Niveibacterium microcysteis: one gene and its partners. The main gene of each other region encodes a partner of the protein of the gene in region 4 in a complex. Links are inferred from orthologs where the notes say so. Each region holds a gene or a part of one and is shown on either strand. Other genes may lie near its edges. The genes, in order: JY500_RS15755, accC, accB and accD.

Region 1 (3,406 bases), 610 kb from region 4 along the record:
CTGGCCTTTCGGTGTAGTCGTATTGGACCGGCGGGGGCCGGAAAACCTTGAATGATAGACGGGTAGCGATGCCCTGACAGCCTCAGCCTTCCCGCCGAATCAGAATTTTGCGTTGGGGCGGCGAATCGTGATGTGCCATCCGTCACTGCCGCGCAGACCGGCGTCCCATATTTCACCCCAACCGACCACTTGGCCCGCTTGGCGGAACACCGGCAAGGCTGTGCGCCACCATGGCGGCACGCCCGCGTCGCGGCCCAGGGTTTTCAGGTCGCGCGCCGGGCGCGCTGCGTGCGGCCGCAGACGTTCGCCGCCACGGCGCGCCGAGAGCGTCAGGTCGCCGGGTGTCAGCTGTAGGCCCGCCGTGCTCGTTTGCTCGAAGTGCAACTCGACGCAACCCCAATGCAGCAGCGCCTCACCCTGCCAGACGCAATCCGGGCCGGCATGGGGTACGGGCGCGCGCTCGAACCAGACGTCATCGTCTTCGACACACAATGCCCAGGCGCCAAAACCGGCACGCCAGGGGCTCGTTGCGCAGCGCAACTGGCGCAGCGCTTCGGTGAGTTGATCGGTGTCGGGGGCTGCGTAACCCTGTGCGGCAAGCCGCGCGCGCAGCAGGTTGCGCAGGCGCGCATCGCTCAGGGAGAGCAGAGCCGCGCGCGATGCGCCGCGAGTGCTTGCAACATGCGCGTGGTCGATGGCGGCGAGTTCGTCGAGCAGGCCGGCAGCTTCATCGAAATGCCCCGCCGCCCGCGCGAGTGCCGCCTCGGCTCCGGGAAAGCGGGTGCTCAGCGGGGCGAGGAGTGCATGGCGGATGAAATTGCGGCTGAAGTGCGTGTCGGCGTTGCTCGGGTCTTCAATCCAGCAGAGTTGCTCCGCTTGCGCCCAGGCGAGCAGTTCGGAACGCGGGGTGTCGAGCAGCGGACGCAGAAGGCCGGGCGGGCCGCCGCGCTGATCCGCTTCGCGCATCGCGGCGGCGCCGTGTACGCCTGAGCCGCGGCTCAGGCGGTGCAGCAGGGTCTCGGCTTGGTCGCCGCGATGGTGTGCTAGCACCAGCCAGTCGCCGCCGAGTTCGCGCAGCGCGGCGTGGCGGGCTGCGCGGGCTGCGGCCTCGATGCCGATGCCCTGTGTGGTATCGACCTTGACTCGCAGGGTCGTCAGCGGCACGCCCAGCCTGTCGCAAACGTCGCCGCAGTGCGCGGCCCATGCGTCGGCGCTGGCTTGCAGGCCGTGATGCACATGGGCGGCGCGCAGCGTGAGCCCGAGCGTGGGCGCCCAGCGTGCGAGCAGATGCAGCAGTACGGTGGAATCAAGCCCGCCACTGAATGCGGCGGTGAGGGTTTGGCCGGGCTGTGTAAGCCGGGCCAGGCGCAAGCGAAAGTGTTCGACAAGCGGCACGGCGCCCGGAGTGCCGGGCGCCTTTGGCCGCTCTGGATCAGGCAACCGCCTGCTCCTTGAAGCGGCCGTAGCTCATGATCTTCTGGTAACGCTGTTCCAGCAGTTCATTGGTCGGCAGGTCAGCGACTTGGCGCAGTGCATCGGCCAGCGCGCGCTTGAGGCTCTGCGCCATGGCGCGGTGGTCGCGGTGGGCGCCGCCGACCGGCTCGTTGACGACCTTGTCGATCAGGCCGAGCGACTTGAGGCGCGACGCGGTGATACCCATGGTCTCGGCGGCGTCGGGCGCCTTGTCGGCGCTCTTCCAAAGAATCGACGCACAACCCTCGGGCGAGATCACCGAGTAGGTCGAGTACTGCAGCATCAACAACTGGTCGCCCACTGCGATGGCCAGCGCACCGCCCGAGCCACCTTCACCGATGATGGTGGCAATCAGCGGCACCTTCAGCTCGGCCATCACATAGAGGTTTCGGCCGATCGCCTCGGACTGGCCGCGCTCTTCCGCGTCGATGCCAGGGTAAGCGCCGGGGGTGTCGACGAAGGTGAAGATCGGCAGGCCGAACTTTTCGGCGAGCCGCATCAGGCGCTCCGCCTTGCGGTAGCCCTCGGGGCGCGGCATGCCGAAGTTGCGCAGGATCTTTTCCTTGGTGTCGCGCCCCTTCTGGTGGCCGATCACCATGCACGGCGTGCCATTGAAGCGTGCCATGCCGCCGACGATTGCCTTGTCATCGGCAAAGTTGCGATCGCCGTGCAATTCCTTGAAGTCGGTGAACAGGTGCTGCACGTAATCCAGCGTGTAGGGGCGCTGGGGGTGGCGCGCGACCATCGCGATCTGCCAGGGCGTGAGCTTGGCGTAGATGTCCTTGGTCAGCGCTTGGCGCTTGACTTCAAGGCGGGCGATTTCCTCGGAGATGTCCACCGCGGAGTCGTCCTGTACGAAGCGCAACTCTTCGATCTTGGTTTCAAGCTCCGCGATCGGTTGCTCGAAGTCGAGGGCAGTGATTTTCATGCCATACCGCTTTTTGAAAGGTGGGCGATTGTACCCGATGGGCTCGCAGGGATATTCCGTTGCTGCTGAAGCAGTTGATTTGGTGCCGCTTTCAGGAGGCGGCCACCTGGTAGCTGCGGATTTCGTGGTCGGCGCCGCGTTCGATCAGCTCGCCGGGCAGCAGCTTGAGGGCCTTGTTCTGCCCCAGCAGGAAGAGTGGCGCGCCCGGCCGTACGCCGGGCAGGGGCACCGCAAGGCGGATCGTGGCGTCGCGGTGCAGGGGGTCGAGCAACAGCACCCGCACGTTTTGCGCGCCATCGTCGGCATGTGCAGCCATCGGATGCCAGGAAATGACTTCGACGCCGACGTGCAGCGTGTTGTCCGACAAATGCTGCATCCGCCGGACGATACCGGCGAGCCAGCGCGTGCCGTCGTGCGAGTGCAGGCCGAGCAGCGCGCCGACGCGCAGGCGGCTGCGTTCGTCGACCGGCAAGGTCAGGCCGATGCCGTGCAGGCTGGCGTCGCGCTGTTCCCACAGGCTCATCTGAGCGCTGGCCTTGCCCGACAGAAGTTCAGCGAGCGGTTCGAGGCCCTCGATCACATGCAGCTGGCCCGGCAGGGCGTGGCGCCGATGGCGCCGCACAGGCGGCTCTTCCGACCAGTGGCGGGCAAAGTGGCGCAGCAAGGGGCCGAGGTGCGGCGCGTCATCCGGTTCGACGCCGAGGGCCGGCGGCAGCGTACCGCCGCGCACCATCAGCTCCATTTCGAACAGCGCGTCGAGTGTTGAGCCGCCGCTGAAGTAGCGCACAGTCGGGCTTGCTTGCGGCTGCCGAGCCATCCGCACCGGGCTTTGTGCCAGCGCCGGGTCCACCCAGAAGACGCTGTCGCGCTCGGGTGTTTCGGTCAGGCGAAGCGTGCCCAGCACGTAGTGGATTACGTGGCCGGCGAGCAGGATCTGGCGCTCGTCCAGTTCGTCCATCGCGGCGGTGGCAAAGGCAACCGTGCGCAGGTACTCGCGTGCCGTGG
Region 2 (3,589 bases), 2.2 Mb from region 4 along the record:
CTTCATCCTGATCAATCCGGGTGGTTACACCCACACCAGCGTCGCGTTGCGCGACGCTTTCTCCGCGGTGCAGATCCCGTTCATCGAGGTGCACCTGTCGAACATTCACGCCCGCGAGCCTTTCCGGCATCACTCCTATTTTTCGGAGATCGCGGTGGGCGTGATTTGCGGACTCGGCGCCCAGGGCTACGCGCTCGCGCTCGAGTACGCACTCAACCGCATTCGCGAAAACTAAGCCGTCACCGCCTCCCCAGACAAATGGCGGGCCGGCATCCACGTGAGGGAGCAATAAATTGGACCTGAGAAAACTCAAGAAGCTGATCGACCTCGTCCAGGAGTCAGGCATTTCTGAACTGGAAGTGACCGAGGGCGAAGAAAAAGTCCGCATCGCGAAGCATCTCGGCGCACCGAGTGGTGCCGCCCCGGCACAGTACTACGCGGCGCCGGCCCCGGTTGCCGCAGCACCGGCACCGGCCGCACCCGCCGCGCCGGCAGAAGCCGCGCAGCCGGACGGCCATGTCGTCAAGTCACCGATGGTCGGCACCTTCTATCGGACCTCGGCCCCCGGAGCGAAACCCTTCGTCGAGCTCGGTCAGTCGGTTTCGAGCGGCGACACGCTGTGCATCATCGAGGCGATGAAACTGATGAACGAGATCGAGTCCGATGCAACGGGCACGATCAAGGCGATCCTGGTCGAAAACGGCCAGCCGGTCGAATACGGCCAGCCGCTGTTCGTGATCGGTTAAGGGTTCGGGCGCGAGCCCTTCCCCCTACCGACCCTATTCACCTTTCACGGACACTGCCTCATGTTTGAAAAAGTCCTGATTGCCAACCGGGGCGAGATCGCGCTGCGCGTGTTGCGCGCCTGCCGCGAGCTTGGCATCCGCACGGTTGCAGTGCACTCCGAGGCCGACATCTCGGCCAAGTACGTCAAGCTGGCCGATGAGTCGGTCTGCATTGGCCCGGCCGCCTCGGCGCAGAGCTATCTGAACGTGCCGGCGATCATCGCCGCCGCGGAAGTGACCGACGCCGAAGCAATTCACCCGGGTTACGGCTTCCTGTCGGAAAACGCCGATTTCGCTGAGCGCGTCGAAAAATCCGGCTTCGTGTTCATCGGTCCGCGCCCCGACACCATCCGCCTGATGGGCGACAAGGTTTCGGCCAAGCAGGCGATGATCGAAGCAGGCGTGCCTTGCGTGCCCGGTTCGGGCGGCGCACTGCCGGACGACCCGAAGGAAATCACCAAGATCGCCCGCGCGATCGGCTTCCCGGTCATCATCAAGGCGGCCGGTGGTGGCGGTGGCCGCGGCATGCGCGTGGTGCATACAGAAGGCGCGCTGATCCAGTCGGTTACGATGACCCGTACCGAAGCACAGGCGGCCTTCAGCAACCCGACCGTCTACATGGAAAAGTATCTGGAGAATCCGCGCCACGTGGAGATCCAGATCCTCGCCGATCAGCACGGCAATGCGATCTACCTTGGCGAGCGCGATTGCTCGATGCAGCGCCGCCACCAGAAGGTGATCGAAGAAGCGCCTGCGCCCGGCATCGATCGCAAGCTGATCGAAAAGGTCGGCAAGAGCTGTGTCGACGCCTGCAAGCGCATCGGCTATCGCGGCGCCGGCACCTTCGAGTTCCTGTACGAGAACGGCGAGTTCTTCTTCATCGAGATGAACACCCGCGTTCAGGTGGAGCACCCGGTGACCGAGATGATCACCGGCATCGACATCGTGCAGGAGCAGATCCGCGTCGCATTTGGCGAGAAGCTGCGCTATACGCAGAAGGACGTCGTACTGCGCGGTCACGCGATGGAGTGCCGCATCAACGCCGAAGACCCGTTCAAGTTCACGCCGTCTCCCGGCAAGATCACCAACTGGCACACGCCGGGCGGCCCCGGTATCCGCGTGGACTCGCATGTGTACAACGGCTACACGATCCCGCCGAACTACGATTCGATGATCGGCAAGGTGATTTCGTACGGCGACACACGCGAGCAGGCAATCCGCCGGTTGCGCATCGCGCTGTCCGAGATGCTGGTCGAAGGCATCAAGACCAACATTCCGCTGCACCAGGAACTGCTGCATGACGGCAACTTCATGCGCGGCGGCACCAGCATTCACTATCTCGAAGCGAAGCTGGCGAAGAAAGACTGAGGAACACGACGATGTGGCTGCAGGTTGCCGTTCAGGCGGATGAAGCGCATGCGGAAACGCTTTCCGAAGCGCTGATGGACGCGGGAGCGTTGTCGGTGTCGATCGATGACGCCGATGCCGGCACGCCTGACGAGGTGCCGCAGTTCGGCGAGCCGGGCCATCCGGCCCAGCCCTTGTGGCAACACAGCCGCGTCGTCGCGTTGTTCGATCGTGATGTCGAGCTGGCGGTAGCGCTCGCCGAAGCGGCGGCGCAGGCCGGCCTCGATGCGGTACCGCCATTCACCGTCGAAGAGGTCGCCGAACAAGACTGGGTGCGTCTGACGCAAAGCCAGTTCGATCCGATCGAGATCGATCCCCGCCTGTGGATCGTGCCGTCGTGGCATGTGGCACCGAACCCTGACGCGATCAACATCGAGATGGATCCGGGCCTCGCATTCGGCACCGGCTCGCACCCGACCACCCGACTGTGCCTGCAGTGGGTGCTCGACAACATTCCCGCCGGCTGCAGCGTGCTCGACTACGGCTGCGGCTCCGGCATCCTCGCGATCGCGGCGGCCAAGGTCGGCGCGGGCAAGGTTGTCGGCATCGACATCGACGAACGCGCGCTCGAAAGCACGCGCGACAACGCCGAGCGCAACGGCGTGTCGATCGAGGTGGTGCATAGCGGCACACCGGTTACGGCCCGCTACGACCGCGTGATCGCGAACATTCTGACCAACCCGCTGTGCGTGCTCGCCCCCGCCATTGCGGCCTGTGTCGCAGACGGCGGCAAGCTGGTGCTCTCCGGCGTGCTGGAACCACAAGCCGAGCAGGTCATCGCCGCATACGCCCCCTACATCGCGCTCAAAGTCGGCGCGACACATGAGGGCTGGGTGCGCCTGGAGGGTCAGCGCTAATGCTGATGACGCGCTGCCCGCACTGCGGCACCGCGTTCCGGGTCAAACCCGAGCAGCTCCGCGCGCGCGGCGGGCGGGTGCGCTGCGGCCACTGCCAAGCCCCCTTCTCTGCGCTCGAATCCCTGATCGATTCGCCGCCGGCGCCGCAAGGCACCGAGGATGCGAACACCGAAGCGGCGGTCACGACCTCGCCCGCGACGCCCGCGAGTACACCTGCACCTGCACCTGCACCTGCACCTGCACCTGCACCTGCACCTGCCAGCGTGACGCCGTCGCCCGCGGTTGTGACAACGCCTCCGCGCGTCGCCGCGCCAGTCGAGCCGCCGAAAGCGCCACTCGCGGTGAACTCGGCACTCGCCACACATCGCACCAGTTCCTGGGCCGGCACCTCGGCCACCGAGATCGTTCCGCCGATGCCGGAGCTCGATCCCGCCGCGCCGCGACGCAGCAGCTACGAGCTCGATTTCGACCTCGATGCCGACGTGCCCGCGACCGCCACGCCGGCCCCCGTTGCGCCACCCGCCACGGCCGACTTCATCC
Region 3 (3,329 bases), 2.2 Mb from region 4 along the record:
AACCGCCTGCGAGGTCATGCGGCTGCTCGCCCCCTGGCGCCCCGCCCTGACCGGCGCGGTGCTCGACGGCTCGGCGAATGGATTCTCGGAAGTCGAAATCGACCTGTTCGCCGACAGCGCCAAGGAAGTCGAGATCTTCCTGCTGAACCAGGCGCTCGACTATGAACACCGCGAAGTGCGCCGGCCAGGCCCGGAGTCGCCCGAGGCGATCCTCGCGTTTGAATGGGACGAAGTGCCGGTCAAGCTCTGCGTGTTCGGCCCGCTGGCGGAACGCATTCCGCGCCGCAACGGTTCGGACCGCGCCAAGCTGCCCGCAGTGGAAGCCCTGCTCACTTCACCGGCACAGCGCGAAGAATGAACCCCACCACTCGACGCGCCCTCGCAGCGGCGCTGATCATCGGTGTATCCGCCATTGCCGGCTACGCGGGCTGGCGCACCCAGCGCCATGTCGACCAAGCAACACCCGCACCGAAAATCAGCGACAGCGCACTCCGGCAGCTGATGGCATTGCAACTGCCCGACTCGGACGGCCGACCTCAGGCCCTCCAGCAATGGCAGGGCAAAGTGCTCGTCATCAACTTCTGGGCGACCTGGTGCCCACCCTGCCGCAAGGAAATGCCCTTGCTGGATGCGGCGCAACGCAAATGGGCGGACAAGGGTGTGCAAATCGTTGGCATCGGCATCGACGAAGCCGACGCGATTCACAACTATGCAGTCACGAACAAGCTTGCGTTCCCGCTGCTGGTCGGCGGCGCGGAACTGGTCGACCTCACCGTCGCGCTCGGCAACGCAGCGCAAGGACTTCCGTTTTCAGTCGTGATCGGGCCAGACGGCCGCGTTGCACAAACCAAGCTCGGTGCATTCAAGGACGATGCGCTGGAGAAACTGCTGCAGGAACTCGCCCCGCGTTGATCTGGCGGCCGCCGCGCTTGCAAAGTGCGGCATCGAGTGGCATCGTGCAGCGAACTCGCCGCATGAGGCTGGCCGACTATTTTCGTCGGTTCCTGCCTCGACGGTAGTCATCTTCGTCGATTTCCGGCAAACTTGTCGGTTATGGCGACCTCCAATCGCAAATCGAAGCGCACTTCTGCTGCACCGCCGCAGCGCCGCATCCTCGTGCTGCACGGGCCGAACCTGAACCTGCTCGGCACGCGCGAGCCGGAGGTGTACGGCCGCACGACGCTGGCGGACATCCACGACATGCTCTCGGCGCGCTCGCGTGCCGATGGCGTGCTGCTCGAATCCTTCCAGAGCAATCACGAAGGCGAGCTGATCGACCGTGTACAAGCTGCGCGCAGCGAAGGGATCGACTTCATCCTGATCAATCCGGGTGGTTACACCCACACCAGCGTCGCGTTGCGCGACGCTTTCTCCGCGGTGCAGATCCCGTTCATCGAGGTGCACCTGTCGAACATTCACGCCCGCGAGCCTTTCCGGCATCACTCCTATTTTTCGGAGATCGCGGTGGGCGTGATTTGCGGACTCGGCGCCCAGGGCTACGCGCTCGCGCTCGAGTACGCACTCAACCGCATTCGCGAAAACTAAGCCGTCACCGCCTCCCCAGACAAATGGCGGGCCGGCATCCACGTGAGGGAGCAATAAATTGGACCTGAGAAAACTCAAGAAGCTGATCGACCTCGTCCAGGAGTCAGGCATTTCTGAACTGGAAGTGACCGAGGGCGAAGAAAAAGTCCGCATCGCGAAGCATCTCGGCGCACCGAGTGGTGCCGCCCCGGCACAGTACTACGCGGCGCCGGCCCCGGTTGCCGCAGCACCGGCACCGGCCGCACCCGCCGCGCCGGCAGAAGCCGCGCAGCCGGACGGCCATGTCGTCAAGTCACCGATGGTCGGCACCTTCTATCGGACCTCGGCCCCCGGAGCGAAACCCTTCGTCGAGCTCGGTCAGTCGGTTTCGAGCGGCGACACGCTGTGCATCATCGAGGCGATGAAACTGATGAACGAGATCGAGTCCGATGCAACGGGCACGATCAAGGCGATCCTGGTCGAAAACGGCCAGCCGGTCGAATACGGCCAGCCGCTGTTCGTGATCGGTTAAGGGTTCGGGCGCGAGCCCTTCCCCCTACCGACCCTATTCACCTTTCACGGACACTGCCTCATGTTTGAAAAAGTCCTGATTGCCAACCGGGGCGAGATCGCGCTGCGCGTGTTGCGCGCCTGCCGCGAGCTTGGCATCCGCACGGTTGCAGTGCACTCCGAGGCCGACATCTCGGCCAAGTACGTCAAGCTGGCCGATGAGTCGGTCTGCATTGGCCCGGCCGCCTCGGCGCAGAGCTATCTGAACGTGCCGGCGATCATCGCCGCCGCGGAAGTGACCGACGCCGAAGCAATTCACCCGGGTTACGGCTTCCTGTCGGAAAACGCCGATTTCGCTGAGCGCGTCGAAAAATCCGGCTTCGTGTTCATCGGTCCGCGCCCCGACACCATCCGCCTGATGGGCGACAAGGTTTCGGCCAAGCAGGCGATGATCGAAGCAGGCGTGCCTTGCGTGCCCGGTTCGGGCGGCGCACTGCCGGACGACCCGAAGGAAATCACCAAGATCGCCCGCGCGATCGGCTTCCCGGTCATCATCAAGGCGGCCGGTGGTGGCGGTGGCCGCGGCATGCGCGTGGTGCATACAGAAGGCGCGCTGATCCAGTCGGTTACGATGACCCGTACCGAAGCACAGGCGGCCTTCAGCAACCCGACCGTCTACATGGAAAAGTATCTGGAGAATCCGCGCCACGTGGAGATCCAGATCCTCGCCGATCAGCACGGCAATGCGATCTACCTTGGCGAGCGCGATTGCTCGATGCAGCGCCGCCACCAGAAGGTGATCGAAGAAGCGCCTGCGCCCGGCATCGATCGCAAGCTGATCGAAAAGGTCGGCAAGAGCTGTGTCGACGCCTGCAAGCGCATCGGCTATCGCGGCGCCGGCACCTTCGAGTTCCTGTACGAGAACGGCGAGTTCTTCTTCATCGAGATGAACACCCGCGTTCAGGTGGAGCACCCGGTGACCGAGATGATCACCGGCATCGACATCGTGCAGGAGCAGATCCGCGTCGCATTTGGCGAGAAGCTGCGCTATACGCAGAAGGACGTCGTACTGCGCGGTCACGCGATGGAGTGCCGCATCAACGCCGAAGACCCGTTCAAGTTCACGCCGTCTCCCGGCAAGATCACCAACTGGCACACGCCGGGCGGCCCCGGTATCCGCGTGGACTCGCATGTGTACAACGGCTACACGATCCCGCCGAACTACGATTCGATGATCGGCAAGGTGATTTCGTACGGCGACACACGCGAGCAGGCAATCCGCCGGTTGCGCATCG
Region 4 (3,610 bases):
CCAGTGATCGACGCGACGGGCGATCAAGGAGATCGAACCGACCACATCCTTGTCCGACAACATCCCCACAACCGCATAGGTCTCAGGCGCGTAGCCGAGATTGGAGATGTTCTCCGCCAACACGCCGATCGACTGTGGATTGTGGGCGACATCAAGAATCACGGTCGGTCGCCCCGGCAGAACCTGGAATCGCCCTGTCAGCTCCACATGCAGCAGGCCTTCGCGAACAGCCTGCATTGAAACCGGCAAACGGTCCGCGAGCGTCTCGAGCGCTGCCAGCACCGCCGACGCATTGAGCAGCTGGTTGGCCCCCCTCAGGGCGGGGTAGGCCAGCGAGTTGCGATTCATCGACCGCCCGACAAAACTCCATTGCTGCCGATCACCCTTGTACGAGAAATCACGGCCGATCAGTCGCAGATCGGCTCCGATCAAGCGCGCGTGTTTGACGAGGGACTCCGGCGGATTCGGATCGGAGCAAATGGCCGGCCGAGCTGGGCGAAAAATGCCAGCCTTCTCGTAACCGATCTGTTCGCGCGTTGTGCCGAGGAAGTCGGTGTGATCAATCGCCACGCCGGTCACGATCGAACAGTCCGGCTCGAACACGTTGACCGCATCCAGGCGGCCGCCCATGCCGACTTCAAGAATGATTACATCGAGCGAGGACTTGCTGAAAACCTGCCATGCAGCAAGGGTCCCGATCTCGAAGTAGGTAAGCGGCGTCTCACCGCGCGCGCTGTCGATTTCGGCAAAGGCCTCGCACAGCGCCTCCTCTGAGACCTCGGCGCCGTTGATCCGGATGCGCTCGGTGTATCGAACCAGATGTGGGGACGTATACAAACCGACGCGATAGCCGGCAGCGCGGAGGATAGCCTCCAGCATCGCGCAGGTTGAGCCCTTTCCGTTCGTGCCACCTACCAGGATGACCGGACAGGTTTGCCGCACGCCGAGGGCAGCGGCGACCGCCCTGACACGATCCAGACCGAGCTCGATTGCATTGACGTGCTGGCGCTCGGCATAGTCGAGCCAGTCCGACAGGGACTTCGATACCATCGCGAAGGAATGCGGCTCTTAGTTCGGTGCGCTTTGACGCGTCAGCAACGACAGCAGATCGGCCAATTCGTCGCGCAAGGCACGGCGATCCACAATCATGTCGATCGCGCCCTTCTCGAGCAGGAACTCAGAACGCTGGAAGCCTTCCGGCAACTTCTCGCGCACCGTTTGCTCGATCACGCGCGGCCCGGCAAAGCCGATCAGGGCTCCCGGCTCGCCAATCACGACGTCACCAACAAAGGCAAAGCTGGCCGAAACGCCGCCCATCGTCGGGTCGGTGAGCACGGTGATGAACGGCAGCTGGCGTTCAGACAGTCGGGTGAGTGACGCAGTCGTCTTAGCCATCTGCATCAGCGAGAAAAGCCCCTCCTGCATCCGCGCACCGCCCGAGGCGGTGAAGCAGATGAAAGGCACACCCTGCTCAAGCGCAGCGGTCACGCCACGCACAAAGCGCTCGCCCACCACAGAGCCCATCGAGCCGCCCATGAAATCGAACTCGAAGACGGCGACAACGCAAGGCACGCTCTTGATCGCCCCTTGCATGACGACAAGGGCATCGCCCTCGCCCGTCTCATCGTTCGCTGCCGACAAGCGATCAGGATAACGCTTGCTGTCCTTGAACTTAAGCGGATCGACCGGCACGACCTCTGCGCCAATCTCAAACCGTGCGTCCGGATCGAGCAGAAGATCCAGACGTGCGCGTGCACGCAAACGCTTGTGGTGCCCGCACTTCGGGCAGACATGCTGATTGCCTTCGAGGTCGGAGCGGTACAGGACCGCCTCGCAGACCTCGCACTTGCTCCACAGGCCTTCAGGAATCGACTTGCGAGACGGCGCGTCGCGCTTGATCTTGGGAGGAAGCAGCTTGTTCAACCAGCTCATCGGGCGGACTCCACGACAGGTTCATCGAGTGCCAAGCGAATTTCCGACAGGAACGCTCGCACACGTTGGGGGGCTTCACCCGCGGGTGCGCGTTCGATTTCTTCAATCACACGACTACCAATCACGACTGCATCGGCCACCGCACCGATCGCGCGGGCAGAAGCCGCATCGCGGATGCCGAAACCAACACCTACCGGCATTCCCAAGCGCGCCTTCAGATTGGGAATACGCGACACGACATCCCCAATATCCAGATGGCCAGCGCCGGTAACGCCCTTGAGGGAGACGTAGTAAGCGTATCCGCTGCCGATGTTCGCAACACCGGCCATGCGCGCGTCGGTCGAGGTCGGGGCAAGCAGGAAGATCGGATCCAGGCCTGCGGCCTTGAGCGTGTTTGCAAAGTCCGTCGCCTCCTCGGGAGGATAGTCGACGACCAGCACGCCATCGACCCCGGCCTCAGCCGCTGCCGCTACGAATCGCTCGACACCCATCGCTTCGATCGGATTGGCATAGCCCATCAGCACCACGGGCGTGGCTGTGTCAGTCGTGCGGAAGGCCTTTACCGTCGCGAGCACATCACGCAGCGAAACGCCGTGTTTCAGTGCGCGCTCCGCGGCACGCTGAATCGTGGGCCCATCAGCCATCGGATCGGAAAACGGCACCCCAAGCTCAATCACGTCGGCGCCGCCGGCAACCAGGGCATGCATCAAGGGAAGCGTCTCCGCGGGCGAGGGATCCCCCGCGGCAATGTAGGGGATCAGCGCGGTGCGCTGCTCTGCACCGAGTCGGTCAAAGACGGTCTTTATTCTGGACATGCTGTAGGTATCGAAGGCTTCAATGTGTGGGCAAGCGCATCAGAATTTGATGCCGGACTTCTCGGCGACGGTATGCATATCCTTGTCACCGCGACCCGAGAGGTTCACCAGCAGGAGCTTTTCCTTCGGCAGCGTCGGCGCAAGCCGCATTGCATGGGCGATTGCATGGGACGATTCCAGCGCCGGGATGATGCCTTCCATGCGGCACAGCGTGTGGAAGGCGTGCAGGGCTTCGGCATCGGTAACACCGACATATTCGGCGCGGGTCGTATCCTTGAGCCACGCGTGCTCCGGGCCAACGCCTGGATAATCCAGTCCCGCCGAAATCGAATGCGTTTCGATGATCTGGCCGTTCGGATCCTGCAGCAGGTAGGTGCGGTTGCCGTGCAAAACACCCGGGGTACCCGCCGATAGCGACGCAGCGTGACGGCCGGTTTCGATGCCATCACCGGCGGCCTCTACACCGATCAGCTTCACCGATGGATGCGGAATGTAAGGATGGAAAATGCCCATCGCGTTCGAACCACCGCCAACGCAAGCGATGACCGCATCCGGCTGGCGTCCGAAGTCTTCCTGCATCTGGTCGATAGCCTCGCGGCCGATAATCGACTGGAAGTCGCGGACCATCATCGGGTAGGGGTGTGGGCCCGCTACGGTACCAATAATGTAGAACGTGTCGGCAACGTTCGTGACCCAGTCACGCATTGCCTCGTTCATCGCATCCTTAAGCGTCTTTGAGCCCGACTCCACCGGAATCACGGTGGCACCCAGCAGCTTCATCCGGTAGACGTTGGCAGCCTGGCGCTTAACGTCTTCCGAGCCCATGTAGACGAAGCACTCCATCCCATAGCGCGCTGCGACGG

Evidence for each region.
Region 1: the proteins of accD (region 4) and JY500_RS15755 are in contact, whole or in part, in a solved structure (PDB 8UXZ), measured with the Escherichia coli proteins. The link is inferred for Niveibacterium microcysteis from one-to-one orthologs.
Region 2: the proteins of accD (region 4) and accC are in contact, whole or in part, in a solved structure (PDB 8UXZ), measured with the Escherichia coli proteins. The link is inferred for Niveibacterium microcysteis from one-to-one orthologs.
Region 3: the proteins of accD (region 4) and accB are in contact, whole or in part, in a solved structure (PDB 8UXZ), measured with the Escherichia coli proteins. The link is inferred for Niveibacterium microcysteis from one-to-one orthologs.

The regions. Positions count from the first base shown.
Region 1 is NZ_CP071060.1:3,466,497-3,469,902, reverse strand. The notes cover bases 418-3,213. They hold JY500_RS15755 (acetyl-CoA carboxylase carboxyltransferase subunit alpha), read right to left. Parts: upstream 2,402-3,213; coding sequence 1,433-2,401; downstream 418-1,432. Other genes in these bases: JY500_RS15750 (cytochrome P450 family protein), read right to left, coding at 2,493-3,213; tilS (tRNA lysidine(34) synthetase TilS), read right to left, coding at 418-1,440. Also shown: more of tilS, read right to left, coding at 100-417; more of JY500_RS15750, read right to left, coding at 3,214-3,406. UniProt on the Escherichia coli protein: Component of the acetyl coenzyme A carboxylase (ACC) complex. First, biotin carboxylase catalyzes the carboxylation of biotin on its carrier protein (BCCP) and then the CO(2) group is transferred by the carboxyltransferase to acetyl-CoA to form malonyl-CoA.
Region 2 is NZ_CP071060.1:610,681-614,269, reverse strand. The notes cover bases 1-2,979. They hold accC (acetyl-CoA carboxylase biotin carboxylase subunit), read left to right. Parts: upstream 1-806; coding sequence 807-2,153; downstream 2,154-2,979. Other genes in these bases: prmA (50S ribosomal protein L11 methyltransferase), read left to right, coding at 2,165-2,979; accB (acetyl-CoA carboxylase biotin carboxyl carrier protein), read left to right, coding at 294-746; aroQ (type II 3-dehydroquinate dehydratase), read left to right, coding at 1-235. Outside these bases: more of prmA, read left to right, coding at 2,980-3,049; JY500_RS02790 (DUF3426 domain-containing protein), read left to right, coding at 3,049-3,589. UniProt on the Escherichia coli protein: This protein is a component of the acetyl coenzyme A carboxylase complex; first, biotin carboxylase catalyzes the carboxylation of the carrier protein and then the transcarboxylase transfers the carboxyl group to form malonyl-CoA.
Region 3 is NZ_CP071060.1:612,251-615,579, reverse strand. What follows is about bases 611-3,329. They hold accB (acetyl-CoA carboxylase biotin carboxyl carrier protein), read left to right. Parts: upstream 611-1,603; coding sequence 1,604-2,056; downstream 2,057-3,329. Other genes in these bases: accC (acetyl-CoA carboxylase biotin carboxylase subunit), read left to right, coding at 2,117-3,329; aroQ (type II 3-dehydroquinate dehydratase), read left to right, coding at 1,054-1,545; JY500_RS02815 (peroxiredoxin family protein), read left to right, coding at 611-912. Also shown: JY500_RS02820 (hypothetical protein), read left to right, coding at 1-358; more of JY500_RS02815, read left to right, coding at 355-610. UniProt on the Escherichia coli protein: This protein is a component of the acetyl coenzyme A carboxylase complex; first, biotin carboxylase catalyzes the carboxylation of the carrier protein and then the transcarboxylase transfers the carboxyl group to form malonyl-CoA.
Region 4 is NZ_CP071060.1:2,853,794-2,857,403, forward strand. What follows is about bases 1-3,000. They hold accD (acetyl-CoA carboxylase, carboxyltransferase subunit beta), read right to left. Parts: upstream 1,933-3,000; coding sequence 1,069-1,932; downstream 1-1,068. Other genes in these bases: folC (bifunctional tetrahydrofolate synthase/dihydrofolate synthase), read right to left, coding at 1-1,050; trpA (tryptophan synthase subunit alpha), read right to left, coding at 1,929-2,747; trpB (tryptophan synthase subunit beta), read right to left, coding at 2,787-3,000. Also shown: more of trpB, read right to left, coding at 3,001-3,610.